DNA from 3 places in the Idiomarina sp. UBA3162 genome. Region 3 is predicted to be linked to each of the others. Evidence: predicted binding sites of a transcription regulator. Region 3 holds the regulator's gene; each other region holds the start of a gene.

Region 1 (10,884 bases), on a different contig from region 3:
GACTTCGCAACCACATTTAATATTGCCGGCTCGAGAATATCGTTAAGCGTGATGTGTAACGATAGGCGAACAATAAAGTCATTTCGCATCCATTCAGTGACATCGTTAAAAGCGGTTTTAATCATCCAGCCGGTGAATTGCTTAGCTAGTGAGGCTTCTTCTATGAGTGGTTTAAAGTCTTCCGGCGATAGGTAACCACGCTGGTTGTCTTTCCATCTGACAATCGCTTCGATGACTGAGAAATAGCCAGAGTTAGTATTCAATCTGGGTTGGTAATAGAGTTTAATATTCTCGCTATCGATAGCCGATAATAATTGTTTAGATAAAGGTTCGTCGTGATCCTCGACAAGATCATTATCGTGGTCTAAAAATGAGAAAGTTTGGTTGTTTTCAGCAGCTTTATAACTGTGTTGTTGTGCGTCATGTATCACCATATTCGCTTTATCTTTTGCATTTTCGCGTTTAACGCGCAAGACGCCTGCAGTGGTATCAAGACGAAATTCAGAGCCATCGATAACAATGGGTTGGCTTAGTATCTGTTGTAACTTTTCCTGTAGCTCTTCGCGCGAATGTTCGGTATTAGCATGCAAACCAACGAGCTCATTGGTTGCTGTTTGACCCACTTCAGCGGACTGCCCAAGCGCCTCTTTTAATTGCTTAGCCAACTCAGCAACGATTCTATCCGCTTTCTGCTGACCCACTTGATTACGTAATTTATCAATATTGCTGAGTCTTAAATTAATAATATCCATTAACGCATCAGTGGGGGCTGAGTTTTGCTTCGACCATTCGTTGATTTGATCCAGTAATGCCTCATGGTTCGGCAATGCGGTTCCCTGAAAAGTTTTCTTTGCTTTGCTTTCTAAGTGATGAAGTTGCTGAACAGAACGGCTAATGAGGCCTGTAATGAGTGGGAGTAACGTTAACATTAATAGGCGCACTGGCCAGTCAATCAGGGTACTTTCTTGGTCAATGAGCTCTGTCGGAAAAAACAACGGGGTTAGCATTAATCCTGTAACGAAGCCTCCCAACGCGCCGATACGAGGACCGAGTAATAAACCTGCAAATATCAGCGGAAAGTAAATTAAGTGTTCGAACACACTTGGCAGACCGCCGGTAAATTCGATAAGTTGAACACAGGCTGTAAGTAGCACTGCTATGAGAAATCCACCGAACACTTGTTTTTCTGCGTTCAACTGAGTGAACTCAACAAGTGTTTCGCGACACCATGTAGAAAAGCTGTAAGGGTTTGATGTATCGTCCATTTGTTTCCATATGCGTGCGATCATCGCACTATCTTATGCGTAAATCATTTACTAATATGGGACATGCTGTTCTGACAAGCTTCTATTAAACGGAATGATTATGCAAGATAAATTGGAAACACGTTCATTTCTGCTTATGCTGCTGGCGGTAAGTATTGCTTTTGCGCTCATACTTAAGCCATTTTGGGCGTCGATTTTTTGGGCGTGTGCTGTTGCAGTCATCTTTTACCCTCTGCAAATTAGGCTTAAGCGCATGCTGGGGCGGCGCAGTAATCGAGCCGCTTTACTAACCTTGTTAGTTGCGACCTTCATTGTTGTGATTCCAGTGCTTGCTGTGGCGTATTCATTTATCCAAGAGGGCGTTCAGCTATATCAACGACTTGCTTCAGGTGACGTTAGTGTCGCTCAAATCGTTGATAAAATAGAGCAAGGCCTGCCGTTCTTACCTGATTTGCTAGCCCGCTTGGGTATTGATATCGAGTCGCTACCCGAGCGTATATCGCAGTGGGCAATGAGCGCTAGTCAATTTTTTGCGCAAGAGGCGCTTGTCGTTGGGCAAAACACCTTTGGATTTGTTATGAATCTGGGGTTAATGCTTTATCTGACATTCTTTCTACTTCGTGACGGTAACAAATTGATCCGTTTGATGGTCCGAGCATTGCCGCTAGGAGATGAACGCGAGCACCAGCTCTTCAAGAAGTTTGCTGAGGTGACGCGCGCAACAGTAAAAGGAAACATCGTTGTCGCCATGGTTCAAGGTGCGTTAGGGGGAATCATTTTTGCGCTACTGGACATTCCAGCACCGGTGTTATGGGGTGTCGTGATGGCGTTTTTATCGCTTATCCCCGCTGTGGGTGCAGCGATAGTTTGGTTACCGGTCTCAGTATACCTATTAAGTACCGGCGCAATTTTTGACGGCGTGGTATTGCTGCTTTACGGAGTCATTATAATCGGACTCGCTGATAATGTTTTACGTCCTCTACTGGTGGGGCGAGATACTAAACTGCCTGACTACATTGTTTTATTTTCGACACTGGGTGGATTAAGTTTGTTTGGTATCACTGGTTTTGTGATTGGACCGCTTATCGCGGCCCTATTTTTAGCATTCTGGGATATGTTTACGCACGAGTTTAATATTGGTTCTTAAACAAATGGTCGATGATATCCACCTTCAATACCTTGTTTACTAAGCACCCATTGCCATAGTTGAATGTCGCGGGCGCGAAATGCGCCTGCGCATGACAGCAAGTAGTATTTCCACATTCGATAAAATGTTTTTTCGTAATCACCTTGGAGTTGAGGCCACGCTGTATCGAAGTTTTCGAACCAGCCCATCAGGGTTTTATCGTAATCAGCACCAAAGTTATGAAGGTCTTCACACACAAACCGTTCTTCTAATGCTGCACCAATTTGCGCAATTGATGGGATTTCGCCATTAGGAAAAATATAGCGGCTTATCCAGGGGTCGGCTGCTGTGTCTGAAACATTTTTACCAATGGTATGCAGTAAGAATAGCCCATCATCCTTTAGACAGCGCCGAGCGACATCCATGTAATCTTCGTAGTTTTTCTGACCGACATGTTCAAACATGCCCAAACTGATGATGCGATCAAATGACTCGTCGAGATCACGATAGTCTTGCAGACGAAACTCTACAGGCAAGCCTTTACACCGCTCTTCTCCTAAGCGCACTTGCTCCTTTGATATCGTAACACCGACACACTCGACGCCATAGTGTTCTGCGGCATACTGCATAAAGCTGCCCCAGCCGCAGCCTATATCAAGTATTTTCATACCCGGTTTGAGTTGCAGTTTCTGACAACTAAGCTCTAATTTGTCGCGCTGTGCATCGTCGAGATTATCAGCGTCACGCCAGTAGCCGCAGGTGTATACCATGCGTTCGTCTAACATGGCTTGGTACAGTTTATTACCAATATCGTAGTGTTTTTGCCCAACTTCCCAGGCACGCTTATCGTCTTGCAGATTAAATAAACGACTTTTCAACGAGTGAAAAATTAGGCGCGCGGGATTGACCTCATCTTGCACCCCAGAACGCAATAGGCGGTGGAAAAACTGGTCTAAACGCTCAGCATCCCAAAGTCCCGCCATATAGGTTTCTCCAAGCCCTAAATTGCCACGTGACAGCACCTGATCAAAGATGCTGTCATCGTGTACTTGCATATCCCAAGGGTGGGAGCCGTTGATTTGAATGCCTGCTCGATTGAGTAGTTCAATACAGTATTCTTTTGATGATGCCATGAGACTTAACCCTTACGTATTAAGTATTTCTTAACTTAACAATGGAGTAGGTCACAGGCAAACGTTGATTAACTAACGTTTCGTTGAGCTCGTAAACTCTGGGTAAGCCTCGACACCGCATTCACTGATATCGCCGCCCAGATACTCTTGCTCCTCGCTTACACGAATACCCACTGTGACTTTCAACAGATACCAAATAGCCAGACTGGTCGCAAAAGTCCAGCCAAATATCGCCCCAGCACCTAAAAGTTGGGTTGACCAAGCTGCGTTAGTATCGGTGAGAGGGACGAGCATTAAGCCATAAAAACCTACTACACCATGTACGGACAACGCGCCGACTGGATCATCGATACGAATGCGGTCAAGGGTAATAATCGATATGACCACTAACAAGCCGGCACTAAAGCCAATGATGGAGGCATGCTCTGGCGCTGGGGTTAATGGTTGAGCGGTAATCGCGACCAAACCTGCTAAAACACCATTGACTATCATAGTGAGATCCGCCTTGCGCCAAATGAGTACAGTAATGAGGAGTGCGCCCACGGCGCCTGCGGCAGCTGCTGAATTTGTGTTTACAAATACACGAGCCACGGCATTGGCATTGTTGATATCGTGGATAGCCAGCTGTGAACCGCCATTGAACCCAAACCAACCGAACCATAGAATTAATGTCCCAAGTGCCGCCAACGGCATATTGGCACCGGGAATAGCCGTCGGTTTGCCGTCTTTGTATTTTCCACGGCGAGGACCTAACAATAGGACACCTGCGAGTGCTGCCGCAGCGCCCGCCATATGAACAATGCCCGAGCCAGCAAAATCGACAAAGCCGGCCTCGGCAAGAAAGCCGCCTCCCCAGCTCCAGCCCCCTTGATAAGGGTAAATAAAGGCAGATAAAACGACCGCAAAAACAAAAAATGCGAGTAATTTCATACGTTCAGCGACCGCACCAGAAACAATCGACATCGCGGTGGCAACAAACACGCTCTGGAAAAAAAAGTCGGCATCGTCGGCGAAACTATCAGAACCACCGGTGCCATACATCAGTGTGTAGCCAATAACGAGGTAGGCAATACAGGCAAGCGCAAACAAGACGATATTTTTAGTCAGAATCTCAGTGGTGTTTTTGCTTCGCACGAGCCCAGCTTCAAGCATGGCGAAACCGGCTGCCATCCACATTACAAATGCACCTGATAATAAAATGTACAGCGTATTTAACGCGTACTCCGTGTTTGTGAGAGAAATTGCATTCATCACGTATTCTCCTTAGTTACAGGGCTTCTTGGTCGACTTCACCCGTACGAATACGCACGCAGTGTTCGAGGTGTGTAACGAAAATTTTGCCATCGCCGATATTACCGGTGTGAGCGGCTTCGGAAATAACCTCAACGGCGCGATCCAGTTGGTCGTCGCTTACAGCAAGTTCCAAGCGGATCTTGGGAAGGAAGTCGACCCTGTATTCTGCTCCTCGATACAGCTCTGTGTGCCCTTTTTGTCTGCCAAAACCGCGTACTTCAGCAATCGTCATACCGGTACAACCAATATCGGCTAGAGCTTGTCGAACATCGTCCAATTTGAATGGTTTGATTAATGCAGTAATCATTTTCATAACCAGCACTCCGTTAATGTAGATGAATTGTTAATTCACAATTCGTGCCAGATATAAAATCAATATAAAACAAAGAGTTGTGTGAATCGTGTGAATGATTGACCGTTTTCGTGGCATACGCTTGGTGCAGGTGCACCTTTAAAGTGCAGTAAATCCAATGCAAATAGAGTTGAACCGAATTTGCTCAACGGAGATACTGCATACTATGCAACAGCGAAGTAGAGGACTGTACAAATGTTGGTAGGTCAACGTACCAGTGATTTAGTTGGGCAAACGGATTTGCTTAAAGTGCACTCACTGTCTGAACTGAGTGGCAGTAATATATACTTAAAGTGTGAGTTCCAGAATCCAGGTGGCTCGATAAAAGATCGCGCTGCTAAGCAGTTAATAGAAGATGCGATGGAACGCGGCGAACTTAAGCCTGGTATGACCGTCGTCGAGGGCACCGCAGGTAATACGGGGATTGGCTTAGCGTTGGTTGCCAAGTCGTTTGGATTGAACATGTTGGCGGTTATGCCTAATGATCAATCACCTGAGAAAGAACGCATGATAGCTTTACACGGAGGTCAACTTAAGACGGTTGACCCAGTACCTTTTAAAAATCCTAATCATTTTTATCACACGGCACGCCGTATTGCGGAAGAGCGTGATGATTGCTGGTGGGCTAATCAGTTTGAGAATACCAGTAATGCGCGCGCCCACTATTTGCACACTGGGCCCGAAATTTGGCAACAACTGAATGGCGATATCGATACCTTTGTTTCCGTTGCGGGGACGGGCGGCACCATCGGTGGTAATAGCCGGTATTTTAAGGAACAAAACCCTAATATTGACGTGTGGCTTGCTGATCCCGATGGCTCAGGGATTTTTGAGTTTTTGCGAACCGGTGAATATGTCTCAAACGGTAGCTCAATGACAGAGGGTATTGGGATCATGCGTTTGGTGGATAACTTTAGGCAGGCGCGTATTAAACATGCTGTCAATTTACCGGACCAAGACCTCATTAGTATTTCACGCTACGTGCGCGAGCAAGATGGAATCGTCTTGGGGAGTAGCTCAGCACTCAACCTCGCCGCTGCTTATGCAGCGGCGTTGAATGGTGAGCGAGGACGTAATATTGTGACATTTGCCTGTGACCTAGGTGAGCGCTCAGCCAGTAAGCTCTACAACAACGAGTATCTCACGCAAAAGGGCTTAGCTATCGAGCCTGAACCGATTGAACAGTTAACCGAACGTTATCAGCATTTAGGTGACCGTCTGATCGAGGTCAATTGGTCAGGAGATGACTCATGAAGTGGATATCGGTGGTTGCTGGAATCGCGTGGTTCTCATCGTTATCGGTTTCTGCACAGGCGGACAACTCGACCGAAGAGCTCGCTGTTGCTCCCATCAAATTGCCTGAGTTTATCGATATCGCCCACCGAGGTGCGTCAGGTTATCTACCCGAGCATTCGCAGGCTGCAACGGTGATGGCTTATGCTTTGGGAGCGGACTATATCGAGCAAGACGTGCAGTTGAGCCGCGACGGCAAAGCGGTTGTATTGCACGATGCTCAACTCGATGCGGTGACGAACGTCGCAGAAGTCTTTCCTGAACGGCACCGTCCCGATGGAAGCTATTATGCGGTGGACTTCACTCTCAATCACTTAAAGCAGCTCAGACTCACGCCACGCCGAAACAGCGATGGGTCCGCGCGTTATCCTCAGCGGTTTCAAAATAATCAGGTCGAATTCAAAATTCAAACGTTAGCCGAGTCGCTGAATCTTATTCAGGAACTCAATCGCGTTAGAAATAAGAACACAGGTGTCTACATTGAGGTGAAAGCTTCTCGTTGGTATCGCGATCAGGATTACGATCCGCTAGCGGTGGTAATGAATGTGCTGAGCAAAAACGGTTATTCCGATCAACAGCAAGCAACACCTCTCTATCTGCAGTCGTTTGATCCCGAAACACTCAGGCGAGTGAAGCGAGAATTTCATTGTGATTTTCCGTTGGTTCAGTTGATCGCTGACAACTCTTGGGGCGAGACGCCTATTGATTACGATGCGCTGAGAACTTATGCGGGCTTAGAATCTTTGACCTCGTATGTCGATCACGTTGGCTTGTGGTTAGGTCACGTACTCAAGGAGGTCAAAGACGGTCAACCGGTTTGGAGCGATGTACTCGAAAATGCTGAAAAAGTCGGGCTTAAAGTGCACGTTTATACATTGCGCGCTGATCAATTACCCCAAGGTGTTGAGTCACTCAAGCAATTGCGAGGTTGGTTAAAAGAAGCTGGTGTACAGGGCGTATTTAGTGACTTTCCGGATCAAAAGTAAGTCGCATTTTTAACCCGTCAGTACCGTCATCGTAATAGTTGACCAGAATATCGACGGTCTCGAACCCCAGAGACTGGTAAAGTTGGATTGCTTGCTTGTTATCCAACTTCACCTCTAATGATAATCCAAGACGATCCTGCTGACGTTGTGTTTTAATCACTTCATTAACTAACAGCTTGGCTACGCCTTGACCGCGAAATGCCGGGGCGACGGCAATGGAATAAATACGTGCGTAGCGACTATTACGTCGAGTTAAAATAACTGCATAACCCGCCAACTGATCTGCACTGTCTTTGGCAAGCAAAATAAAGGCAGCAGGACTTTGTAGCAGACGTATAAAGTTACGTCTGCTGATACGAGAATAATCAAAAACTTGGTTCTCTAATTCGACTAGCGCAGTGATATCACTGCGCTGGCAAGGGTCGATCTTAAAGCCGCAATTAGTGTTCATCTAACCGGCGCCCAAAATCAGCCATAATTAAACGATAAAGCTCATACCCAAGCAGTTTATCTTCAACACCTGATTCGATAGATGGGTTATCGTTGATCTCAATGATGACAGGGCCTCTCTGAGTCATTTTTACATCAACACCGTATAGCCCATCACCAATAAGTTTAGTCGCTTGTAATGCGAGCTTAACCACCTCTTTGGGTGCTTGATGAACGCCATAGGTTTCAAAAGAACCACTTTTAGCACGGCTGGACTCATTGTGGTTATAGATTTGCCAGTGATTGCGAGCCATAAAGTACTGACATGCGTATATCGGGCGATTATTGAGTACACCAATGCGCCAGTCGTATTCGGTTTTTAGAAACTCTTGGGCTAATAAAATAGTCGACTGTTCAAATAGGCGTTCAGCTGCCGCTTTAAATTCAGTCTCATTTTCGACTTTCTCTACGCCGATAGAAAAAGAGCCATCTGGAATTTTTAATACCACTGGATAACCGAGTTGTTCGCCCAGTTCCTTATAGTCGATATCAGACTGCAACAATAGCAACTCGGTTTTAGGTGTTGCGACATGATGCTTATCGAGCAATTCTTTTAGAAATACTTTGTTGGCACATTTTACGATCGAGTCGGGATGGTCAATGACGACCATACCGTTTGCTTCAGCTTTTTTTGCGAAGTGATACGTGTAATGACTGATTTTAGTCGTCTCACGAATAAACAGCGCATCAAATTCAAGCAAGCGGTTGTAGTCATCTGCTGTAATAAGCTCTGCTTCAATGTCGCACTCTTTGGCTGCTTTAATAAATAAATTGAGTGCTTTTTTATCACTGGTTGGTATGGCTTCTTCAGGGTTATAAAGGATTGCCAAATCATAGCGATATTCTTTTTTTGCACGAGCTTTGCGCCAAACCCGTTTATTAAATAAGTCCAATGACTCGCCAAATAAGGTTTGCTCATCATCAGTTAAATCCGCGAGCCGACCAGCGCTGAGAGACTGAATTAACCAACGATCATTTTCTTTGATGAAATTAATATTAATAATTGGGCATGGATATCGGTCAAAAAGCTGTCGTGCCAAGTGCTTTAACGGCTCCACTGACGTTTGTCCAAAGCAGACGATGAGTTGCATGGTACCACCGGTCTGTTTGGCAAGGTACTTGCTGGCTGTTTTATCGACCGGATTTGCCAACAGCTGATAATGATTAAAGTTATTTAGATCATTGATGGTGTTAACTGACGGCAGTACGCGCTGTCCACGCGCTTCTGCCAACAAGCTGACATAGTAGCCGGTCGAGAGATAACTGAGATCGTCGCATAAGTTTAGAATGTGGCTTTTGCCCGCAGCCGGTGTTTGTAGGTACTCATTGGCTGTTAGCAATGACTGACTCGGATAGTACGGCTGCCAATCGCTAATATCATTGATAATTAATTGAACTTGTTGTTGCATGAGTGAGTATTTCTCTTTAATGAAAAGCTTTTATAAAAACATAACAGGTTATTTGCTTTAGGCACGAATCAAACACTATATTAGTTAAAAATAATTCAAAAGGATGTTGCCATGCTTACGTTATTAGCGCGAATACTGAAAGCGCTAAACTCAGAAACGAGCGCCCGCTCATTGGCCATTGCGGTGGTGCTGGGCATGTTTCTAGGATTAACGCCACTGTGGCGTGTTCATAACTTAATTATCTTACTTGCAGCCTTGATTTTCCGAGTCAATTTATCACTGTTTCTGGTCTCGTTCGCTGTGTTTTCGGGGCTCGCGTATTTACTCGATCCGATGTTTCACAGCTTTGGCGAATCTATACTCAGAGCCGACAGTTGGCAAGCAATTTATGAAGCTGTCTACGCGACAGCTATTGGACGTGTTTCCTTGTTTTATCACACGATTACGATGGGAAGCTTCATTTTCAGCCTTATCGTCAGTCCTATCGTTTGGGGGGCGACTTATTACATCGTGATTAATTACCGCAAACGGATTCAGGCAACGTTTAATAAACTAAAAATTGTGCGCGTTCTAAAGGGAAGCCGGCTGTGGCAAGTATATTCGGATTTAAGAGGTTGATATGAGTAAGAGTATCATTAGATGGCCTGGGCTCGGCGCGTTTTTTGTTGTGTTAGGCACTCTGGTTTTATTGTCTTGGCTATTTTTAGACACCATTTTGAAATTTACGTTTGAGCAGACTCTTGGACGCTTGAACGGTGCTGAGGTGAATGTAGCTGAGGTTTCTCACCAGTGGTCACCTGTCCGGTTGACGTTGACAGGGGTACAAATTACTGACCCTAATCAACCCGATTTAAACCGTGTGCAGGCTGAACGTATCAGTGGTGATGTGAGTCTGAGCGAGCTAATTCTTGGTCGTGTATTAATGGAACAGCTGGATGTCACTGGAGTGCGTTTGGCACAAAAACGTGAATCACCCGGTGAGGTCTATGTATCTATTAATAAAGATCAGGTCAAAAGTTGGGCTTCGGATGGTTGGTCGTCAGTTAAGGCTAAACTGCCTTCGACTGATGAAATTGTCGCGCAAGTCGGTTTGCAGACGGAGGATGTGATCGCGACGGCCAAGCAAAAGGTTAAGCAACAAGAAACTGAATTTAAGCAAGCTCGCGACCAGTTACCGAAAAAGGAAAAGATTGAGCAGTATAAGCAGCAAATAGAACAACTAACGTCGGGTAAGATCGAGGGGCTCGGAGATATTGCTGAGCGTAAAAAGCAACTCGATAAATTGAAACAACAAATTCGACAAGATAAAGAAGCGGTTGCGCAATTTAAGGCAGAACTTGAACAAAGCATTGATACGGTGAAGACTCAGCTCAGTGAGGTAAAGGCGGCGCCGGGTAATGATATCGACCGAATTCGATCATTCTTCCAGCTCAATGAGACGGGTATTCAAAACGTGACAGGCCTATTGCTGGGTGAGGAGGCCAAGAAATGGAGTCACTATGTGTTACTCGCTTATGAGCAGATTGCACCGATGCTTG
Region 2 (10,884 bases), on a different contig from region 3:
CTGACTAACCAAAGCCAAGCAGGCCAGTCTGCTGGAGTCAAAGTTATGGGTATTGTCGAGAGCGATAAGCCGTTGCAAATCGAATATGCCCCAAACCATCCGATGGCGGATGGTAATGGCTACATCTATCGCTCCAACGTCAATGTGACCGAAGAGATGGCCAACATGATTTCTGCGTCACGCTCATATCAAACCAATGTGCAGGTGGCGGATACAGCGAAAACCATGACTCAGCGGTTGTTGCGTCTTGGACAAGGGTAACGGGAGATAGCCCATGGATAATGTGAGTAACAGTAACCCGTTAATCAACGATCTCACTTGGAAAAAGGAAGAGGGCGCTAAATACGCTGATGGGTCTAATAATCAACAGTTAGAGCAGGAGGACTTCTTTAAGCTGCTGACTCAACAGTTGAATATGCAGGACCCTACCAAGCCCGTTGATAACGATCAAATGATTGCGCAAATGACCAGTTTCTCGATGGCTGAAGGTATCACTGGCTTGCAAGAGCAGTTTACCAAGTTCACCGAGAACATGTCATCGAATCAAGCGCTGCAGGCCTCTACGCTTGTCGGACGCAAGGTGTTGGTGCCGACCAGCAAGGCTTCGATCGATAGCGGTGGCACGGCGTCTGGCATGATTGCTGCACCGCAAACAGCGCAGAACGTAAAAATTACCATCAAGGATGAAAATGATGCGGTCGTGAGAACCATTGATATGGGCGATTTAGCTGCAGGTACCAAGGATTTTGAATGGGACGGCTTAGATAAAAGCGGCAATCCAGTGCCGGCTGGCAAGTATTCGTTTACTGCCAATGGCCAGCTAGGTAACTCCGCGGAAGATTTACCACTGCAAATGCACGCGACGGTTCAAAGTGTTAGCACAGGTGGTGACCGTGGCATCGTACTTAACTTGAAAGGTTTAGGTGGCATCAACTTTAAAGATGTCACAGAGATTGGCTAAATAGCGAGGTGACTTATGTCATTTAATATTGCACTGAGCGGCATCAACGCATCACAAAAAGATCTTGATACAACCGCGAATAACATTTCGAACGTAAAAACTACCGGTTTTAAACAGTCACGTGCGGAGTTCGCTGACGTGTATGCGTCGAGCATTTTTAACGCGGGTAATACAAAAGTCGGTGACGGTGTTTTGACTTCATCTGTCGCACAACAGTTCAGCCAAGGGACACTGGAGTTTACTGATAACTCGTTGGATATGGCGATCAGCGGCAACGGCTTCTTTGCCACCACCGATGGCTTAGGTTCTCGTGATTTGACCTACACGCGTTCGGGCGCATTCAAGCTCAACGATGATAAGTTTATCGTTGATAACCAAGGTAACTATTTGCAGGGTTATCAAGTTGACCGTAACAGCGGTGCGACGACGTCTACCAGTTTGGCGACTACCCAGCCAATCCGTATACCGGACGTGGCCGGTGCACCGCAGAGCACCAATAACATCTACACAGCATTTAACGTCGATGCGCGCTTAACACCGATTGATGGCACAGCGACACCATTTGATCCGAACACAGCCACCACTTACCACAGTTCAACATCGGCAACGGTATACGATTCACTGGGTGAGTCACACGTATTGTCGACTTACTACGTTAAACGTGGGCAGAATGATTGGGATGTCTATGCCACCTTTGATGGTCAAGAAATTGACTTAGCACCGACCGGCAGCGGCACAGCGTCTGCCACTAACTCGGTTAATGGTTTCTCGGGTCTGAACGTGCAGTTCTTAGGTAACGGTGAACCGGATTTACCGGCAGGACAAACCACTTTTGATCCAGGCACACTCGATTTAGCAGGTGCAGGTCCGAGCGGTCCATACCTCGATAACGGTGCCGATCCACAAACCATTCAGTTCAATTTCCAAGACCAAACCGGTACTACAACACCGACCCAGTTCGCTTCGGACTTTGAGGTTACAACGTTAGACCAAGATGGCACGACCGTGGGTCGTCTGACTAACGTTGATATCGGTAAAGACGGTTTGATTGCTGCAACCTACTCGAACGGTGACGTACAGTATTTAGGTCAGGTATCGGTCGTTCGTTTTGCTAACGAACAAGGTCTAACGCAAATCGGTGGTACTAAGTGGCGTCAAAGTATTGATTCAGGCGAGCCGCTTGCAGGTGAAGCAAACAGCGGTACGTTTGGCGCAATAGAGGCTTCTGCGTTAGAAAACTCAAACGTTAACTTAACTAAAGAGTTGGTTGACTTGATTACGGCTCAGCGTAACTTCCAGGCGAACTCGCGTTCGTTAGAAGTGAACAACACCATTAATCAGGCGATTCTACAGATCCGTTAACCTGCAACGCGAGAGCGATTGATTTAATAAAAGGCTTGCATCGGCAAGCCTTTTTTATTGGCTGTTCGAGGCAAAGGTTCGATATTGGCACGCTCCATGCATAGTCATTAGTTAGTAGAAGTATCTGACAAATTTTTGGCTGGAGGTCTGCATGGACAAGATGCTTTGGGTCGCAATGAGTGGCGCGAAAGAAAATATGAACGCGGTGGCATTGCGCGCGAATAACTTAGCCAACGCCAACACCACAGGTTTCAAAGCGGATTTGCAACAAGCGCGGTCGATGCAGGCGTTTAACGAAGGGCTGCCCACGCGTGTGTTTTCGATGACAGAAAGCCCGGGGCAAAATTTTGCCAGTGGCGCCATGGTAACCACCGGACGTAACCTTGATGTTGCCGTGCAAGGTCAAGGTTGGATCGCTGTACAAAATGCCAACGGCGAAGAACGCTACACACGTAACGGTAGTTTAGAGATTGGTGCCGATGGCATGTTAAAGAACGATCGCGGACAACCTGTCATGGGCGATGCCGGCCCAATATTTATTCCCATGCCGATTGATAATTTAACCATTGGGGCTAACGGTAATATTTCTATTCGTCCGCAGGGTGCGCCTGAAGACGCGATGGAAATTGTTGATCGCATTAAATTGGTCAACCCGCCCAACGGTAACGTCAAGAAGGATACCGACGGTTTGTTTTCCCTCAAGGATGGTCAACCGGCACTCGTGGATGCCAATGTGAAGCTATCCATCGGGGCACTTGAAGGCAGTAATGTAAACACGGTCGAAGAGATGACCAACATGATTGCACTACAGCGCCAATACGAAATGAACGTCAAAATTATGAAGACCGCCGATGAAAATGCTCAGCGCGCGGAATCGCTCATGCGCATGAGCTAAGCGGACGGAGAGGAGACGCATTATGAACCCAGCGCTTTGGATTAGTAAAACCGGACTCGATGCACAACAGCGCGATATCTCGGTAATTTCAAACAACTTGGCGAATGCCAGCACTGTGGGCTTCAAGAAAAGCCGCGCGGTATTTGAAGATCTGCTTTACCAAAACATCAACCAGCCAGGTGGCCAGTCGGCACAGGATGTTGAGTTGCCTAACGGGCTAATGATTGGTGCCGGCTCAAAAGTGGTCGCGACACAAAAGTCACATACCCAAGGTAATGTGCAAACAACCGATAACTCACTTGACGTGATGATTGATGGTAAAGGCTTTTTCCAAGTATTGATGCCTGATGGGACGTTGTCTTATACCCGCAACGGTCAGTTCTCCCTCAACGAAGAGGGTGAAATGGTGACGTCGGGCAATGGTTATCCTGTCGAGCCTGCTATTCAAATTCCAGAAGACGCTACTTCACTGAGTATTTCGCAAGAGGGTGAAGTCACCGTGCGTCAGCCAGGTAACGCAGACAACGTGGTGGTTGGGCAGATTAACCTCGCGAGCTTTATCAACCCCGCTGGTTTAGAGCCTATCGGACAGAACCTCTATAAGGAAACGGCAGTCAGCGGTGCACCGCTTGAAGCCGTGCCGGGTGTCGACGGTATGGGGAATACGATTCAAGGTGCACTGGAAACCTCGAACGTTAACGTGACCGAAGAACTCGTTAATCTGATTGAGGCTCAACGTGGTTACGAGATGAACTCGAAAGTGATTTCATCAGTGGACCAAATGCTGAGCTACATTAATCAGCAGTTGTAAAGGCTTGGAGGCAATTATGCGCTTATTTTGGATGAGTCTGGCCCTGCTTAGTTTGGCAGCCTGTAGTTCGAACCAACCAGCACCCATGCCGGATGATCCTTTTTATGCGCCGGTATTGCCCGAGGAGCGTGCACAACCTGTGGTGCCAACTGGCTCACTGTACGAAGCCAAATACTCTGACAACTTGTACTCGGATATTAAGGCGCGCCGTTTGGGTGACATTATTACCGTGACGTTGCAAGAGCGGACGACGGCGAGTAAATCAGCGAATACTGAAACCACCAAAGAGAGTAACGTCGATCTGCCGGTACCCAATATACTCGGACGGGCAGCGACCATTAATGGTAATCCACTGTCGGCGACATTGGGTGGAACACGTGACTTTACTGGCGACGCGACGGCCGACCAGAGCAACCAGTTGAGTGGTGAAATCACCGTGACGGTCATTCGCACGCTAGCCAACGGTAACCTAATTGTTCGTGGCGAAAAGTGGCTCCGTATTAATACCGGCGATGAGTATATCCGTCTAACCGGCATTATCCGTCCGCAGGATGTCAGTGCGAATAACACCATACCTTCAACGCGTGTTGCCAATGCGCGTATCGAATATAGCGGCACAGGCACCTTGGCGTCGACACAGGACCAGGGCTGGTTAAGCAAGTTCTTTAACAGCAGTTACTGGCCGTTCTAAGGTTAAGGAGTAGCAAGTGAAACAGTTAAAAGTCGGGTTATTGATTATTGCCATTATCAGTCAGTTGCTGGCGCCCGCTTATGCTTCACGCATTAAGGATATCGCGTCAGTGGCGGGGATTCGGTCGAACCAGCTGATTGGTTATGGGTTGGTCGTGGGTTTGCCCGGTACGGGTGAGCAAACGCCATTTACGGACCAAACCTTTCGCACTATGCTCGGTAATTTCGGCATCAATATTCCGCAAAACGAACGACCTAAGATCAATAATGTCGCAGCGGTCGCCGTACACGCGGAAATCCCTGCATTTGCAAAGCCTGGACAAACCTTAGATGTAACGGTGTCCTCAGTGGGTAGTGCGGATAGTTTGACTGGCGGTACGCTGTTACAGACCTTTTTAAAGGGGGCTAATGGCGAAGTCTATGCCGTTGCGCAAGGCAGTTTGATAGTTGGTGGCTTAGGCGCTGAGGGTAATGACGGCTCTAAAATCGTGATCAATACGCCCACCGTTGGTCGCATTCCTGGCGGTGCGATTGTCGAACGCGAGATACCGACTGCGTTTGCTCAAGGCGACTACTTCACCTTTAACCTACATGACTCCGACTTCACCACCGCTAAACGCGTAGCCAACACCATTAATGGATTGGTCGGTGATGGCATGGCACAAGCGATAGACGCAACCTCGATTCGGGTTAAAGCGCCAAGAGAATTAAGCCAGCGGGTGAGCTATATGTCCACGTTGGAAAACCTTGAAGTGGAACCAGCGATGTCCGCGGCGAAAATTATCATCAATGCGCGTACCGGCACTATTGTGGTGGGTCAAAATGTGGAGTTACGTCCAGCGGCTGTGGCTCACGGCAATATGCAGGTTACCATCTCGGAAAATGTGCAAGTCGACCAACCGAATCCGTTTGCGGGTGGAGAAACAGCTGTGACACCGCAGAGCATTATTGATGTGCAGCAAGATGATGCCCGTATGTTTGTCTTTGAACCCGGTACCACACTGAACGATCTGGTGCGCGCGGTTAACCAAATCGGCGCAGCACCTGGCGATATTATTGCGGTACTCGAAGCGTTAAAACACGCAGGAGCGATTTCTGGTGAGCTCATCGTTATTTAATACAGACGCAGCAAGCTTGTATGATCTTGCGCCTCAGGCGCAAGCTAAGGGTGCAGTGTTGGATAACCACTCACTCGATTCACTGCGCCAAAAAGCCTTTGGTGAGCATAAAGAGCAAGCGCTACGTGAAGCAGCACAACAGTTTGAAGCGATCTTTTTAAATATGGTCATGAGCAGCATGCGTAAAGCGAATGACGTATTTGCTAAAGATAATCCACTGAATTCACGGTACACCAGCATGTACCGTGATATGTATGACCAACAACTGACCTCTGAATTATCTAATAAAGGCGCACTTGGCCTGGCTGATCTAATGGTGCAGCAGTTGAGCCCTAATCAAGGTAAAGAACAATTCCAACGTAATGGCGGTAACTTGGGAGAGCAGCGCGTGCGCTCACCGAGTACAACGCTGTCCGATCAAGGCGGTGTACCGGTGGGATTGTACTATGGGCAAACACGAGTTAACCAAGCCAAAGTAGGTGAGCAGTCGGTTACCTTTGATTCGCCTGAAGCCTTTGTTGACGCGATACGACCCCATGCCGAAAAAATCGCTCAAGAGAGTGGCATGAATGCCAATGCCTTGATTGCACAAGCGGCGTTAGAGACAGGATGGGGGCAGCGTGTCGTGCCAGGCCGTCACGGCGGTTCGAGTAATAACCTGTTTAATATCAAAGCCGATGCGCGTTGGGGTGGTGAGCAATCGCAGGTAAGCACGCTCGAATTTGATGGTGAGGTGGCCAAGCGTGAGAAAGCCGCGTTCCGTAGTTATCAAAATGTGGAACAAAGCTTGCAGGACTATGTGACGTTTATTCGGTCGCATCCTCGTTACCAGCAAGCGCTGGCTGTCGCCGACGATCCGAAACAGTATGCACAGCAGTTGCAGCAAGCTGGATACGCGACTGATCCGAAGTATGCGGATAAGATCCAAGCCGTGATGAACCGACTAACACCGTAACTTACGTTGTGCCGCAAGACAAAAAAAAGCGGCAAAAAATTGCCGCTTAAGTTAAACATTTTCACGCCGCGGCCGATAACAGGTCACGAGCACTGGGGAGTAAAGAATGAGTTTCGACTTACTAAATATTGGTAAAAACGGTATTTTGGCGCACCAACAGAGCCTGCAGGTGACCGGTCAGAATATCAATAATGCGAATACTCCCAGCTATGTACGTGAACGTACAGAATATCTTGAGTCACAATACGGTGGCTTAGAACGCGTCCGTGTACAGCGAATGATTGATGAATTTTCGAATCGTCAGTTACGTACCGATATTTCGCGCGTAAGCTTCTATGAGGCGAATCTTGAGCAGGCCGAACAACTGGATACGTTACTCGGAGATAGTACGACCAACGTGTCCTCAACTATCGAAAGCTTCTTTAATACCTTGCAGGATGCGAACAACGATCCGGGTTCGGTGACTGCACGCCAGTTGGTGCTCGCCGAAGCCGATGGCATGGTCACTAAATTTAACGACTTTTCATCGTACCTTAATGATCAAGAAGACATCATTGACGAGCGACTGAAGCTGTCGACCGAACGCGTTAACTCGATCGCCGAAAATATCGGTGACCTTAACGAGCGAATTTTTGCCGCAAGCGGTAGCCAAAATGCTAACGGTGACGTCAACGCATTGAAAAACCAACGTGATGAGCAACTGCGTCAGCTTGCCGAACTGGTTGAGTTTTCTGTTGTTGAGCAGGACAACGGTGGGTTGAGCGTAAACCTTAAAAACGGTCAGCCGTTAGTGCTGGAAGATGGCCGGTTTAACTCGGTCGCCGTAAAGAACAACCCCAATACCGAACGCTTAGAGTTTGTGTTACGCAAAGATCATGGCGGCGGAAAGCAAAGTGAGTTTGTTGTTCGCTCTGACGAAATCGGTGGTTCTGTTGGTGGTTACCTTGAGTACCGTGATGATATTCTGATGCCGACTCAGCGTCGACTAGGCCAGTTAGCGGTCCGTATCACCGATACGCTGAACTCGCAGAATCAAAAAGGCATGGATTTAGATAATCAGTTAGGTCGTAAATTATTCGATCTTTCGCAAACCCAAGCCTCGGGTCTGGCTTACGAGGAAAACACCGGTAATGGCGAAGTGACAGTGGGTGTGCTGGAAGGCAATAGTGCGTCGTTCCCCTCAGAAAACTTGCAAGTCACCATGACCAGTGCAACTGATTATGAAGTGGTCGCGGTGGATAGCAACGGCCAACCATTAGAAGGTGCTGATGTTATCACGGGGACGGTCGATGGCGCTGGCAACGCGGACATCGAAGAGTACGGTATCACGCTCAATGTGGCTAATACGCCTGCTGCCGGTGACCGCTTCTTAGTTAAACCTGCGGAGAGTGCCGCATCAGAAATTGAACTCGTCGTTCGCCGTCCAGAAGACCTGGCATTGGCGAGTCCGATCCGCGTACAAAATAATATTGATAATCAGGGTGCCGCTGAAATTCAGATTAGCGAGATTAACGCACCTGACGACTATTATGACGCAGGCAATAACACGTTATTAGGCACGGCCCCGGCTCGTATCGAGGTGACCGGGAAAACCGGTAACGCTTATGACATTGAGCTGTTCGACAAAGATGGCAACTCCATGGGGACATTAGCCGGCACGACGGACCTGGAAAATATCGTGGGTCAGATCGCGGGCGGCGATCCCGATTATGATGTCAGCATTGTCGGTGAACCGTCTGTCGGTGACAGTTATTCAATTGAATACAACACGAACGGCTTTGATGATAACAGTAATGGTCAGGAACTGGCGGACTTGCAACGGCAACAATTAGTGCGTCGTGATGGTGCGGAAGCCGAAGATCCGACCATGACATTTAATGAGAGTTACGCGCGCTTGGTGTCGGATGTGGGTAGTCGTGTGAGTCAAAACCGTGTATTGCGCGATTCAGCCGAAGCGATTAAATCGCAGACCGAGGCACTCTATGAGTCGAAAGCAGGCGTGAATCTCGAGGAAGAAGCTGCGAATTTGATCCAGTACCAACAAGCCTACACGGCATCCGCTCGGATCATTACAACGTCGCAAACCATTTTTGATACGTTACTGCGCTCACTGGGCTAAGTAGCTGCATGATGAGCAGGAGTGAATTATGCGTTTAAGTACCAATTTGTTTTATCAGCGTGCGCAAGACAGCTTAACGCAGTCGCAGTCTCGCCTTGATAAGGTGCAACTGCAACTGACTAAGCAAACGCGCATTCTCAGCCCCGCTGACGATCCGATCGGTAATTCTCAGGTATTAGCGCTAGACGAGAAGCTGGCGCAAAATAGCCAGTTCGATCGCAACTCGGTGACGTTGGAAAACAACCTCAGCCGTGAAGAAAGCGTGTTGTCGAATATTGTCGGTTTCGTGCAACGTGCTCGCGTGCTCGCAAACCAAGCCGGTAATGGGAGCTACAGCCAAGAGAACCGCGAAGCTTTAGCATTGGAGTTGCGTAACATCGAAGATGCTATTTTTGATTTTACTAACGCGCAAGATGAGTCGGGTGAATATATTTTTGCCGGATATCAAAATCGTATCCAGCCGATGAACTATGACCAAGTCACACAAAGTTATAGTTATGATAGCGATGACGGTCAGCGCCAAATTCAATTATCGCCGAGCCTTTATTTACCGGCCGGAGACCCAGGGAGTAAAGTGTTCGGCACCTTGTCGAACCGCGTTGACGTGGAGTTCACTGGCGGCAATAACTTGGTGAATAGTTTGACTGCGAGTGACCGCGATGCGCTAGCAAACTATTGGGATGCGGGCGATGCCGCGACGCAATCGGCAACAATAAATTTTGTCGGCGGTAACTATGAAATTGTCGATGGCGGCGGTACAACAGTAGCAACTGGGGCCTATACTGCGGGTGATACCATCAGTTATCAGGGTCTAGAAATTAATACCAGTAATGATGTGGTCAATGGTGATTCAATTACGTTTGATATTAATGAGCCCGTATCACGAAACCTGTTAACGCAGATCGGCGATTTGGCGAGTGCGTTAGAGAATTCCGATGGCAATCAGAAATTCTCTTATCGTGAGGAAATTGCTTCGTCTTTGACAGCATTCGACGACGCGATTTCTAACCTGACCGACACGCAAGCTAAGGTCGGGGCGCGGTTGAATGTGTTAGAGAATACTCGGTTGAGCAACGCGGACCTGGAAATTGTTAACAAAAAAGCGCGGTCCGATATTGCCGATGTGGACTATTCGACAGCGATTACTGACCTTGTTAAGAACGAAACGATCTACTCGGCTGCTCAACAAGTGTTCACTCGGGTATCTCGTTTGAGTTTATTTGATTATTTATAAATAACTTATCATGTTGGCTGATAGTCAACAGTGACAAGGTATACAGAGATTTTATGAAGGGTTCAGTTGAGTGCTGAACCCTTTTTTTGTAAAAAAATTCAAAAAAGCGGCTAAAGTTTGCCGCTCCGTTGCCGTTAGCCTGAATGACGGCTAAATTTTGCCGTTTTATCGGCAGGTTTAGCCAAAACAAAGCTAAGGAGCAGAATTATGCCTTTATATGTGAATACCAACGTCAGCTCGTTGAACGCACAGCGCCAATTGATTAACTCAGGTAATAAATTGGATACTGCGTTTGAACGTTTGTCGTCAGGTTTCCGCATCAATAGTGCATCAGATGATGCCGCTGGTTTGCAGATCTCGAACCGCCTTGAGTCTCAGGTAATGGGCTTGAACCAAGGTAACCGTAATGCGAACGACGGTATTTCATTGGCACAAACAGCGGAAGGCGCGTTAGACGAAGTGACTAATACCTTCCAACGCGTACGTACCTTGGCGCAGCAAGCGGCGAACGGTTCTAACACCGGTGAAGACCGTTTAGCGATTCAAGAAGAGATTCGCGTATTGATGAGCGAAGTGAATCGTATCGCAGAAGACACTACATTTGGTGGTCAAAGCCTGCTTGACGGTTCTTACAGCGCGTCTTTTCAGGTTGGTGCAGATGCTAACCAAACCATCAACTTCGACATGCAAACTGTTGGCGGTACTGCAAACTCAATGACTGCGGCAGGTGGTTTCACTT
Region 3 (10,884 bases):
GTCGCATTATATTCAAATCGGTCTCACTGAACTAACCAACCCTGTTTACTCAGTTTATACCGATGAGCGCGAAGCTACATGGCAAGTTAGCGCAGAGCAAGGCACGCTATATGACGATCAAACACTTATTTTAGAGCGCAACGTTGAAATATTGGCCTTACAGCCTGATACTTCAATTAAGCGTGTTAATACCGAATACTTGGTCATCGATATACCGGCAGAGACTATGAATACCGATTATCCTGTCACTATTTCGGGACCCCAAATTGCTGTGCAAGGTCATGGTCTGAGCGCCGACCTGTACGCGGAAACTATGGAGCTAAAACGTCATGTTAAAACGGTTTTTAATCCTCGCTAGTTTAGCGGTTGTGAGCCAAATGGCCGCCGCCCAAGGTGAGGCGGATTTTAAAAAGCCGATCGAGGTCAATGCTGGACATGAACACTTTGATATCAAGAACAATAAATTGTTGTTGACCGATAATGTCATTGTAACTCAGGGCTCTATGCGTATTGAGGCGGATCGACTTGAGGCAACCGGCGGTGAGTCCAAAGACCAAGCCGATACATTTATCGCGCACGGTCGTCCCGCAGTCTACACCCAGTTGCTCGAGGATGGCTCGGAGATCAGCGCACAAGCCGATCAAATCACTTACTTCCAGAGTCAGGGACGTATTGAACTACAAGGTAATGCGCAAATCATTCAGGGCAGCAGCTTGTCGCGTGGTGATACCATTGTGTATGACTTGGCTAACCAGCATGTCTCGGCAAGAGGCTCAAAGGAATCAGGCGAACGGGTTACCACGATTTTTAACCCCAATAAGCAACCCGAGAAAGAGCAACCTGAAGACGACCAACAGCAACAAGAGCAATAGTGCATGGCTAAATTATCTGTTCAGCATCTCGCTAAATCTTATAATCGACGCCAAGTCGTCAAAGACGTCAGTTTAGAGGTGAGCCAAGGGCAAATTATTGGCCTGCTCGGTCCTAATGGTGCAGGTAAGACAACGACCTTTTATATGATAGTTGGCTTAGTGAACTCTGATAAAGGCAGTATTAAGCTGGATGATCAGGACTTAACGCTTTTGCCGATGCATGAACGTGCACGTCGAGGTATTGGATATTTGCCACAGGAGTCATCTATTTTTCGAAAAATGACGGTCCGTGATAACTTGATGGCGATTCTTGAAACTCGACGTTCACTTACCGCGATTGAGCGCGAAGAAAAACTCGATGCATTGCTCGAAGAATTTAATATCGGTCATATCGTGAATAGCTTGGGTATGAGTCTGTCGGGTGGTGAGCGTCGCCGTGTTGAGATCGCTCGAGCGCTCGCTGCTGACCCTACGTTTATTTTATTAGACGAGCCTTTCGCAGGTGTTGATCCGATTTCTGTACTCGACATCAAAAAAATAATTGAACATCTTAAGCACCGAGGCATCGGTGTGTTGATAACTGACCACAACGTGCGTGAAACGTTGTCCGTATGCGAGCATGCGTATATCGTTAGTCATGGCGAGCTGATTGCTAGCGGGGACGCGAATAGCGTATTGTCAAACCAACAAGTGAAAGATGTCTACCTCGGTGAGCAGTTCACCTTGTAACACAGCACAAGTGAGGCCGGGATAATCAGATGAAACAAAGTTTGCAACTGAAAATGGGTCAACAACTTACGATGACCCCTCAATTACAACAGGCCATTCGGTTGTTGCAACTCTCATCACTCGATCTACAAGCTGAAATTCAAGAAGCCTTAGATAATAACCCGTTACTTGAGGTTGAGGGTGAAGCTGAGCAAGATGCCCAGACCGATGCCGAGCAAACGCAAAAAGACGATAGTCAAAAAGAAACCGTCGATGCATTACAAGATCAATCACTCCCCGATGACCTCCCATTAGATAGCACTTGGGATGACACATATACATCAACTACTCCGTCAAGTGGCACTAGCTCAAGCCAGTCGTTTGACGGCGAACACGATGTCTATCAAGGCGAAACAAGCGACTCGCTTTACGATCATTTGATTTGGCAAATGCAGATGTCGCATTTCTCAGACGAAGATGCGGCTATAGCCACCACCATCATCGAGTCCATCGATGAGCGCGGTTACCTGACTTCAGACTTGAATGAACTCGTTGAAGCTATCAATTTACCCGAAGTCGATGTTGAAGAAGTCGCCATGGTGCTTAAGCGTATTCAACATTTTGATCCTCTGGGTGTCGGTGCGCGCTCCATCCAAGAATGTTTGAGTATTCAACTACAGCAACTATGCGATGAAACCCCCTGCAAAAAGCTTGCATTAGCGCTTATAAATGATTACATGGAGTTAATGGGTGCGCGGGATTATAAAGGGTTGCAGCGTAAACTGAAGATTGATGAAGCAGAGCTGAAAGAGACACTGCGACTGATTCAAACCTTAAACCCTTATCCTGGCGATGCTATCGACCAAAAGCCCGTTGAATACGTCATACCGGATATTTCGGTAGTGAAAAAAAATGGTCGTTGGGTGGTCGAATTAAATCCTGATAGCGTACCTAAATTAAGAGTGAACGAACAATATGCAGCGCTGAGTCAGCAGGCAAAATCAAGTGCTGACTCTCAGTATATTAAGCTGCATACTCAAGAAGCGCGTTGGTTCATTAAGAGTCTCGAAAGCCGAAACGAGACCTTACTGAAAGTCGCGCACTGCATCGTTCAACGTCAGCAAGGCTTTTTTGAACATGGTGAGGAGGCGATGAAGCCGATGGTTCTCAATGATGTCGCGGAAGCCGTTGATATGCACGAAAGTACAATCTCGCGTGTAACGACTCAAAAATATCTCCACTGCCCGCGCGGCATCTTCGAGCTTAAATACTTCTTCTCCAGTCATGTCAGTACCGAAACAGGAGGTGAGTGTTCAAGTACCGCTATAAGAGCGCTAATCAAAAAATTGGTTGCCGCGGAGAACCGCGCCAAACCATTAAGTGATAACAAAATTGCTGAACTCATTGCGGATCAGGGAATCCAAGTAGCTAGAAGAACGATCGCGAAATATCGTGAATCGCTCAACATTCCCTCTTCAAGCCAGAGGAAGAGTCTGCTTTAATATTGTTCAACCGTAGAAGGAAGACGTTATGCAAATCAACCTAACAGGTCACCACATTGATATTACTGACGCGTTGCGTGAATACGTGGATACAAAATTTGCCAAGTTAGAGCGCCACTTTGACCACATAAACAACGTTCACGTCATCCTAAATGTTGAAAAAACGGTTCAAAAAGCGGAAGCTACGCTTCATGTTAACGGCGGAGAAATTTTCGCCGATGCAGAGCACGACGATATGTACGCGGCGATTGATGGATTGATCAATAAACTCGATCGCCAAGTGATTAAACACAAAGAAAAGTTGAAAAAACACTAAATCATGCAATTGTCTGATCTTTTGAGCCCCGACTGCACCAAGTGTGCAGTCGAGGGTGCAAGCAAGAAACGCCTGTTAGAAACTATCAGCGCTATCGCGGCCCCAAAACTTGTCGGAATCACTAAACACGACATCTTTGAGAGCTTAATTAATCGTGAGCGCTTAGGTAGTACGGGTATTGGTCTTGGCATCGCTATTCCACATGGTCGATTAGCCAATGCGACGCAACCTGTGGCGGTACTAATGACGCTTGAACAACCCATTGAATTTGATGCGATTGACAATCAGCCGGTGGATATCGTATTCGCCTTGCTTGTCCCTGAATCGGAGCATGAAAATCACTTAAACACGCTTGCAACCGTCGCCAAACGCATGAATAACAAAGAATGCACGCGTTCGCTGCGAGAAGCTGATAGTGACCAAGCGCTCTATTCTATTTTTGTCAGCGAAGATCAGGCACCTGAATGCAACTTATCATAGTCAGTGGACGTTCAGGCTCCGGCAAAACCATTGCCTTAAGAGTACTCGAAGATCTCGGTTTCTATTGTGTCGATAACCTGCCTATCGCTTTGCTCGCAACACTGGTTCATTCAGTCATTGAGCAATATGATCGCGTTGCCATCAGTATTGATGTACGCAATTTACCTGAAGATCCTCACGAACTCGTAGAATCAATTGAGTTTTTGCCCGATGACGTCGATATTGAAGTTCTCTTTATCGACGCCGATGACCAAACGCTGCTACAACGCTTTGGCGAAACTCGGCGCTTGCATCCACTTTCACAAAAGCAGCTACCTTTAGTTGAGGCGCTGCAGTTAGAAAACCGACTACTCGACCCTATTGCTGAACGCGCCACTTGGCGAATTGATAGCAGTAACCTATCTTTACATCAACTCAGTGAAGAGGTGAGTGCGCGCGTCTTGGGTAAAGCTTCGAAGCATGTCGTGATTGTGTTCCAGTCGTTCGGATTTAAACACGGCGTACCTAAGGATGCAGATTTCGTATTTGATGCGCGAATTTTACCGAATCCCCATTGGAATCCAGAGCTCAAGCTTCTCACTGGGCAAGACGAGGACGTTAAGCAATTTTTCCGCAAAGAAGGTTTAGTGACCAAATATTTACTGCAAGTCGAAAACTTTCTTGCCACATGGTTACCTTACTTTCAACGCAGTAACCGTAGCTATCTAACTATTGCGGTGGGTTGTACGGGGGGTCAACATCGCTCTGTTTATTTGGCCGAAGCCTTAGCCGACCAGTTCAGAACAGATGAAACACATGTTCAGGTTCGCCATCGGGAATTGTCAAAATGACGCAAAAAGTCTGTAAATCTTTGATCATTCGCAATAAACTAGGTCTGCACGCGCGCGCAGCAACCAAATTGGCACGCTTGACGCAGGAGTTTGCCGCCAAAATTACCATCAGCCAAGATGGTCAAGAGGTCGATGCAGGCAGTGTGATGTGTTTAATGCTTCTCGCCAGCCGACAGGGCCGCGAGGTCGATGTCTGCGCCCAAGGTGAAGATGCCGAGGCAGCGCTCGAAGCAATTACCATCCTATTTGAAGATAAGTTTGAGGAAGCTGAATAACCATGATGGCTGAGTTGTCCGATAAAGAATATGCAATGCAGCGTATTCAAGAGGTAAATACTGCCCTATCGGACGGTATGTATGTGGCTGCACGCCGCATGCTACATAATATGCCGGCATGTGATATTGCGCTTCTCCTGGAGTCGTCCCCCCCTAAAAGTCGTGCCATTGTTTGGAAACTCGTCGATGCCGACGAACACGGTGATATTCTAGAAGAACTTTCAGAAGAAGTTCAAAAATCCATTATTCGCCAGATGGCGCCTGAAAAACTCGCGGCTGCCACCGAAGGAATGGATACCGATGACTTGGCCTACGTACTGCGTGGCTTGCCAGACCAAGTTTATCAAGAAGTGCTCAAATCAATGGACGAGCGCGACCGAGAGCGTGCTGAAACGGCATTGTCATACGATGAGGACTCTGCCGGCGGTATCATGAACACCGATACCATTACCGTGCGCGCCGATGTCACCGTCGATGTTGTATTACGTTACCTTCGCCTAAAAGGCGAGCTACCAGAAGCCACTGATAAACTCTATGTCGCCGATCGGAACGATAAACTCATCGGTGAAATCGCCCTATCGCGCTTAGTCACCGTCGACCCATCAAAAGTGGTCAGCGATATTATGTCGCCGGATATCGTCAGTATTCCTGTCGACATGGATGAAACCGAAGTCGCAAAATTGTTTGAACGTCATGATTGGGTATCAGCGCCCGTTGTCGACGGGGAGCAGCAACTTGTGGGTCGAATCACCATCGATGACGTGGTTGATATCATTCGCGAGGATGCTCAACACTCGATGTTGAGTATGGCCGGTTTAGAAGATGACGAGGATACTTTTGCGCCGGTACTCAAAAGTACTCGCCGCCGCACCGTGTGGTTGGCCATTAACTTGGTCACGGCATTACTTGCCGCTATGGTCAGCTCACTATTCGAAGACGTGTTAGCGCAGATGGCGGTACTCGCTATCCTGAATACCATCGTGCCAAGTATGGGGGGTATTGCCGGTAGTCAAACCCTGACCTTGGTAATTCGAGGTATGGCGCTCGGCCATATCGGTAGTAGTAACTCACGGTGGTTGATCGGCAAAGAGCTCGCCATTGGCGCACTGAACGGTATTATCTGGTCAATCCTCATTGCCGCTGTGGTAGCACTTTGGATGCAAAGCTGGTTGGTTGGTGGCATTATCGCCTTCGCGATGATGATGAATCTCCTGGCGGCGGCGCTTGCCGGCGTGACCGTACCCATGATATTGAAGCGTTTTGATATTGACCCAGCACTGGCGGGCGGGGTTATTTTAACCACCGTCACCGATGTGGTCGGTATCTTTGCATTCTTGGGTACTGCGACATTGCTGCTGTCTTAAACAGCAATGTCGCCGGTTGCTTTACTGACCTGCAATCCGCATTTCTTCTAACAACACCGATCCCGTATGCAAAGCATGGCGCTCGTCAACATCGTTACCAATAGCGACGATATTTGCCAGCATGTCTTTTAAATTACCCGCAATCGTCACTTCCTCAACAGGATACTGAATTTCGCCATTCTCAACCCAGAATCCAGCAGCGCCGCGCGAATAATCACCGTTGACTAAGTTAACGCCTTGCCCCATCAATTCGGTGACCAGTAAGCCTGTGCCCATCTGTTTGCACAGTTCAGCCAAACTCTTATCACCATGGGTCAAGCGCCAGTTATGGATGCCCCCAGCATGACCGGTGGGCTGCATATCCATCTTGCGGGCCGCATAGCTAGTAAGTAGATAAGTCTGCAACTCACCGGCCGTAACGATATCACGTTCAATCGTAGCTAAACCTTCATGGTCAAACGGACTGCTTGCTAAACCACCCACGATATGAGGACATTCTTTAATGTTTAACCACGACGGCAACACCGGCTGGCCCAATGCGTCTAGCAAGAAACTTGATTTCCGGTAAAGATTGCCGCCACTGATCGCACTTACGAAATGGCCAAACAAGCTGCCCGCCACATCGGCGCGGAAAATTACCGGGACTTTTGCGGTATCGATCTTGCGGCCACCCAAGCGGGATAGCGTCTCCTGAGCGGCTTCCTCAGCTACTTTTTCGGGCGCAGCTAAGTCTTGCGTTCGACGCGCAACCGAGTAGCTCATATCGCGTTGCATGCGCTCACCTTCTTTTGCGATCAGTACGCAACTTAAATTATGACGCGACTGCAAATAACCGCCCAAAAAACCGTGACTATTGCCATATACGCGAAAGCCCGTATGCGAACCGTAGTGTGCACCGTCAGAATTAATAATGCGATCATCTAAAGCTAAGCCATGACGCTCACAGGCGAGTGCTTGCTCTATCGCGTATTCTGCACTTTGATCGCCGGGGTGGCATAAGTCTAGCTCAGGATAATCTTTGGTCATTAGTTCTTTCGGTGCTAACCCATTAAACGGGTCAGCTGAGGTATAACGGGCAATTTCCGCCGCCTTTTTTACTGCCGCAGCAATGGCTTCACGCGATAAGTCGGTAGTCGATGCCGAGCCTTTTTGATGATCACGATACACACTAATGCCCAGCGCACCGTCTTGATTAAATTCAACGGTCTCTACATCGCCCATACGCGTACCGACTGAAATGCCGGCGCTTTTGCTGATCGAGCACTCGGCCGCTGAAGTCCCCTCTTTAGCCGCTAACTCCAACGCATATTGGACCGCTAATTCAACATCATCAAGTTGTTGCTGTAACTCGCTAAGTTGAGGTTTCAATGTACACTCCTCTAAATGATTAACGCGTCTTGCGTAAAACTGGTAAACTGCTCGTTATTATTAGCAATTAAAACTGAATGGATTATGGCTCGTAAACCAACCCACTCGACATCGCCAGACGAAAATGAATTTGCAGATGTCCCCAGCAAAAGTGAACGCAAGCGCCAAGTTGAAGCCCTACAAAAAATGGGCACTGAGCTCGTAGACTTAACTGATGCGCAACTCAAAAGCATTCCACTTGATGATGAGCTGCGCGATGCGGTCTTGCTCGCTCGTAAAATTAAAAATAAACACGAAGGCTATCGCCGCCAACTTCAGTTTATTGGTAAGTTAATGCGCCAAAGAGACGTTACGCCTATCGAACAAGCAATGGAACGCCTTAACGCCTTTCACCAACAAACTGTGAATCAATTTCATGCTGTTGAGCAACAACGCGACCTGCTGTTATCAGGTGACGAAGAAGCGCTCACAGACTTTTTTAACCGTTACCCCGATGCCGATATTCAGCGTATTCGCCAATGGCTTCGACAAGCCAAAAAGCAAGCCGAGGACAATAAACCGCCTACGGCAGCGCGCCAGCTATTTGTCTATTTACGTGAACTCATGACTGAGGCCTAAGCCTCAGTCAGTACCACCGACTGTCATAGCGTCTAGTTTCAGCGTTGGCTGACCGACGCCAACCGGTAAACTCTGACCATCCTTACCACACACACCGACACCTTGGTCGAGCGCTAAATCATTACCCACCATTGAGACCTTACTCATCGCTTCCGGTCCATTACCAATTAACGTCGCGCCTTTAATCGGTTGTGTAATTTTGCCGTCCTCAATCAGGTATGCTTCTGATGCCGAAAACACGAACTGACCCGACGTGATATCGACCTGACCACCGGCAAAGTGTGGCGCGTAAATACCGCGCTTCACAGACGCGATAATGTCCTCGGGCTGGTGCTCACCGGGCAGCATGTAGGTATTTGTCATACGCGGCATGGGCAAGTGCGCATAACTCTCACGACGACCGTTGCCTGTCACCGCATGGCCCATCAAACGCGCATTCATTTTATCCTGCATGTAGCCTTTCAGGATGCCATTTTCGATTAGTACATTGCGACCTGCGGGCGTGCCTTCATCATCAATACTCAGCGAGCCGCGGCGGTCGGCTAGGGTACCATCGTCGACGATAGTACAAAGTTCCGAAGCCACTTTCTCACCTATTTTACCCGCATACGCCGAAGAACCTTTACGATTAAAATCACCTTCAAGTCCGTGTCCAACCGCTTCATGCAACAATACACCCGGCCAGCCGGCGCCAAGTACAACCGGCATGGTTCCTGCCGGAGCCGCAATGGCTTCTAGGTTAACTAATGCCTGACGAACCGCTTCTTCAGCAAACGCTTTCCAGCGCGGTGTGCCCTCTTCATCTTTAAAGAAATACTCGTAACTGACACGCGCACCACCACCTGCTGAACCCCGCTCTCGTCGGCCCTCTTGTTCAACGATGACAGAGCAGTTTAACCGAACCAATGGCCTATGGTCTTCAGCGAATGTACCGTCAGTCGCTGCAACAAGCACGTCGTCGTAGCTGCCCGAGAGACTAACAACGACCTGAGATACACGCTTATCCTGGGCACGCGCATGGGCATCGACCTGCTTCAATAGCGCAATCTTTTCCGCCTCTTCGAGCGACTGCAGTGGGTTCTTAGCCGCATACTGTGCCGCTACCGACTGCTGAGTCCACGCTTTAACCTGCTTACTTTGACCTTGCCGTACAATGCCGCGTGCCGCGTTACAGGTTTGTGTGAGCGCTTGCTGAGTAATCTCGTCAGCATAAGCAAAGCCTGTTTTTTCACCTTGTATGGCACGGACACCCATACCCGTTTCATTGTGATACGCACCGTCTTTAATAATGCCGTCTTCTAATACCCATGACTCGTTGACGCTACCTTGAAAATAAATGTCAGCAAAGTCGATATCGCCGTTGTATAAGGTACCGAGCGCTCTAGCGAGATCTGACTCAGTCACGGGTAATTCATTAATCCAACTTAATTTATCGCTCATACATCCTCATTTACATTAGCACTCACCGTCAGGCGAGTTTGCTCCGCGACAGGCATTTGCGCGCGAATATTCTCCAATTTCTCTCTGTCAAAATAGGCACTGACAACGCCCTCTCCATCGGCTTGCTCGGCCATGACTTCACCCCATGGGTCAACGATCATCGAGTGTCCATAGGTACGGCGTCCATTGGCGGCCTCGCCGAATTGGTTGGGTGCGAGCATATACACTTGCTGCTCAATCGCCCGTGCTCTCACCAGCGAATGCCAGTGTGCTGCACCGGTTACCTCAGTAAATGCTGACGGTAATAAAATAATATCGGCACCCTTGGCACGCAGTGCTTTGAACAATTCTGGAAAACGCAGATCATAACATACCGCCATTCCGACCACAGCGAAGCCCAAGTCGATAGTGACAATCGAGCTTCCAGCACGTGTCCAGCGAGACTCTCGGTATTGTCGTGTGTTATCGGCGACGTCGACATCGAACAAGTGAATTTTATCATAACGCGCTAAGCATTCACCGTTGGGTCCATAACATAAGCTAGCTGCAGCAAAGCGGTCACCAGCTTGAAGTGGAATCGTGCCACCAACAAGGTATATTTCGTGCTGTTTAGCCAACTCAGACAAGCGCTGTTGTACGGGTCCATCACCAACAGGTTCCGCCATTTCTAGCTGAGCACGGTCGCCGGCACCAAAGCAGCTAAACGCTTCAGGGACAACCACCAGTTGCGGACGTTGCTCTGGCAACTGAGTCAATAAGCGTTCAAGTAGAGCTAGATTTTCAGTGGGCGTCTTGAAGCTACTGAGTTGGATTGCGCTGAGTAGAGGTTGCGTCATTGTTTGCCTCCTTTTCTTTTTCCAGTTCTGGAATATCAACGGGACGACTGTCGCGCTCAACTTCTTCCACAACAGGGTTGTCTATCGTACCAGTGACACGATAACGCAACAATGAAATGACTTTCGCGTCTTGCAAGACCTTGTCAATTAACAACGCCGCAAGGCCGCTAGGTGGATTAACCATCCACGCCAATATGACGGGCAAACTTGAAGTCACCTTAGGCGCATAGGTCAATTCATAATCGAGCGATTGCTTCTCTAAGTCGGTGCTGCCG

The links. Region 3 encodes sigma-54, which starts transcription at its own class of promoters, with help from an activator protein. Its sites were predicted from a motif close to GTTGGCACGNNNNTNGNNT; they were not measured.
Region 1: a site for sigma-54 is predicted at 5,164-5,182, ahead of B2X00_RS02340 (P-II family nitrogen regulator). Genes of this name have one in related genera too.
Region 2: a site for sigma-54 is predicted at 2,407-2,425, ahead of flgF (flagellar basal-body rod protein FlgF). Genes of this name have one in related genera too.

The regions. Positions count from the first base shown of each region.
Region 1 is NZ_DEYI01000019.1:10,947-21,830, forward strand. It holds gene B2X00_RS02320 (EAL domain-containing protein) at 1-1,265, opposite strand, end outside; gene B2X00_RS02325 (AI-2E family transporter) at 1,366-2,412, shown strand; gene cfa (cyclopropane fatty acyl phospholipid synthase) at 2,409-3,524, opposite strand; gene B2X00_RS02335 (ammonium transporter) at 3,597-4,775, opposite strand; gene B2X00_RS02340 (P-II family nitrogen regulator) at 4,792-5,130, opposite strand; gene B2X00_RS02345 (cysteine synthase A) at 5,365-6,423, shown strand; gene glpQ (glycerophosphodiester phosphodiesterase) at 6,420-7,448, shown strand; gene B2X00_RS02355 (GNAT family N-acetyltransferase) at 7,423-7,899, opposite strand; gene B2X00_RS02360 (RimK family protein) at 7,889-9,346, opposite strand; gene B2X00_RS02365 (TIGR03546 family protein) at 9,458-9,964, shown strand; gene B2X00_RS02370 (TIGR03545 family protein) at 9,966-10,884, shown strand, end outside.
Region 2 is NZ_DEYI01000003.1:84,278-95,161, forward strand. It holds gene flgC (flagellar basal body rod protein FlgC) at 1-261, shown strand, start outside; gene flgD (flagellar hook assembly protein FlgD) at 275-961, shown strand; gene flgE (flagellar hook protein FlgE) at 977-2,323, shown strand; gene flgF (flagellar basal-body rod protein FlgF) at 2,475-3,218, shown strand; gene flgG (flagellar basal-body rod protein FlgG) at 3,241-4,029, shown strand; gene flgH (flagellar basal body L-ring protein FlgH) at 4,046-4,720, shown strand; gene B2X00_RS00390 (flagellar basal body P-ring protein FlgI) at 4,737-5,837, shown strand; gene flgJ (flagellar assembly peptidoglycan hydrolase FlgJ) at 5,818-6,792, shown strand; gene flgK (flagellar hook-associated protein FlgK) at 6,899-8,911, shown strand; gene flgL (flagellar hook-associated protein FlgL) at 8,940-10,145, shown strand; gene B2X00_RS00410 (flagellin) at 10,353-10,884, shown strand, end outside.
Region 3 is NZ_DEYI01000059.1:4,119-15,002, forward strand. It holds gene lptC (LPS export ABC transporter periplasmic protein LptC) at 1-358, shown strand, start outside; gene lptA (lipopolysaccharide transport periplasmic protein LptA) at 330-872, shown strand; gene lptB (LPS export ABC transporter ATP-binding protein) at 876-1,601, shown strand; gene B2X00_RS07490 (RNA polymerase factor sigma-54) at 1,631-3,082, shown strand; gene hpf (ribosome hibernation promoting factor) at 3,111-3,398, shown strand; gene ptsN (PTS IIA-like nitrogen regulatory protein PtsN) at 3,402-3,878, shown strand; gene rapZ (RNase adapter RapZ) at 3,863-4,708, shown strand; gene B2X00_RS07510 (HPr family phosphocarrier protein) at 4,705-4,983, shown strand; gene mgtE (magnesium transporter) at 4,986-6,347, shown strand; gene pmbA (metalloprotease PmbA) at 6,369-7,715, opposite strand; gene yjgA (ribosome biogenesis factor YjgA) at 7,800-8,333, shown strand; gene tldD (metalloprotease TldD) at 8,337-9,773, opposite strand; gene B2X00_RS07535 (carbon-nitrogen hydrolase family protein) at 9,770-10,609, opposite strand; gene B2X00_RS07540 (YhdP family protein) at 10,572-10,884, opposite strand, start outside.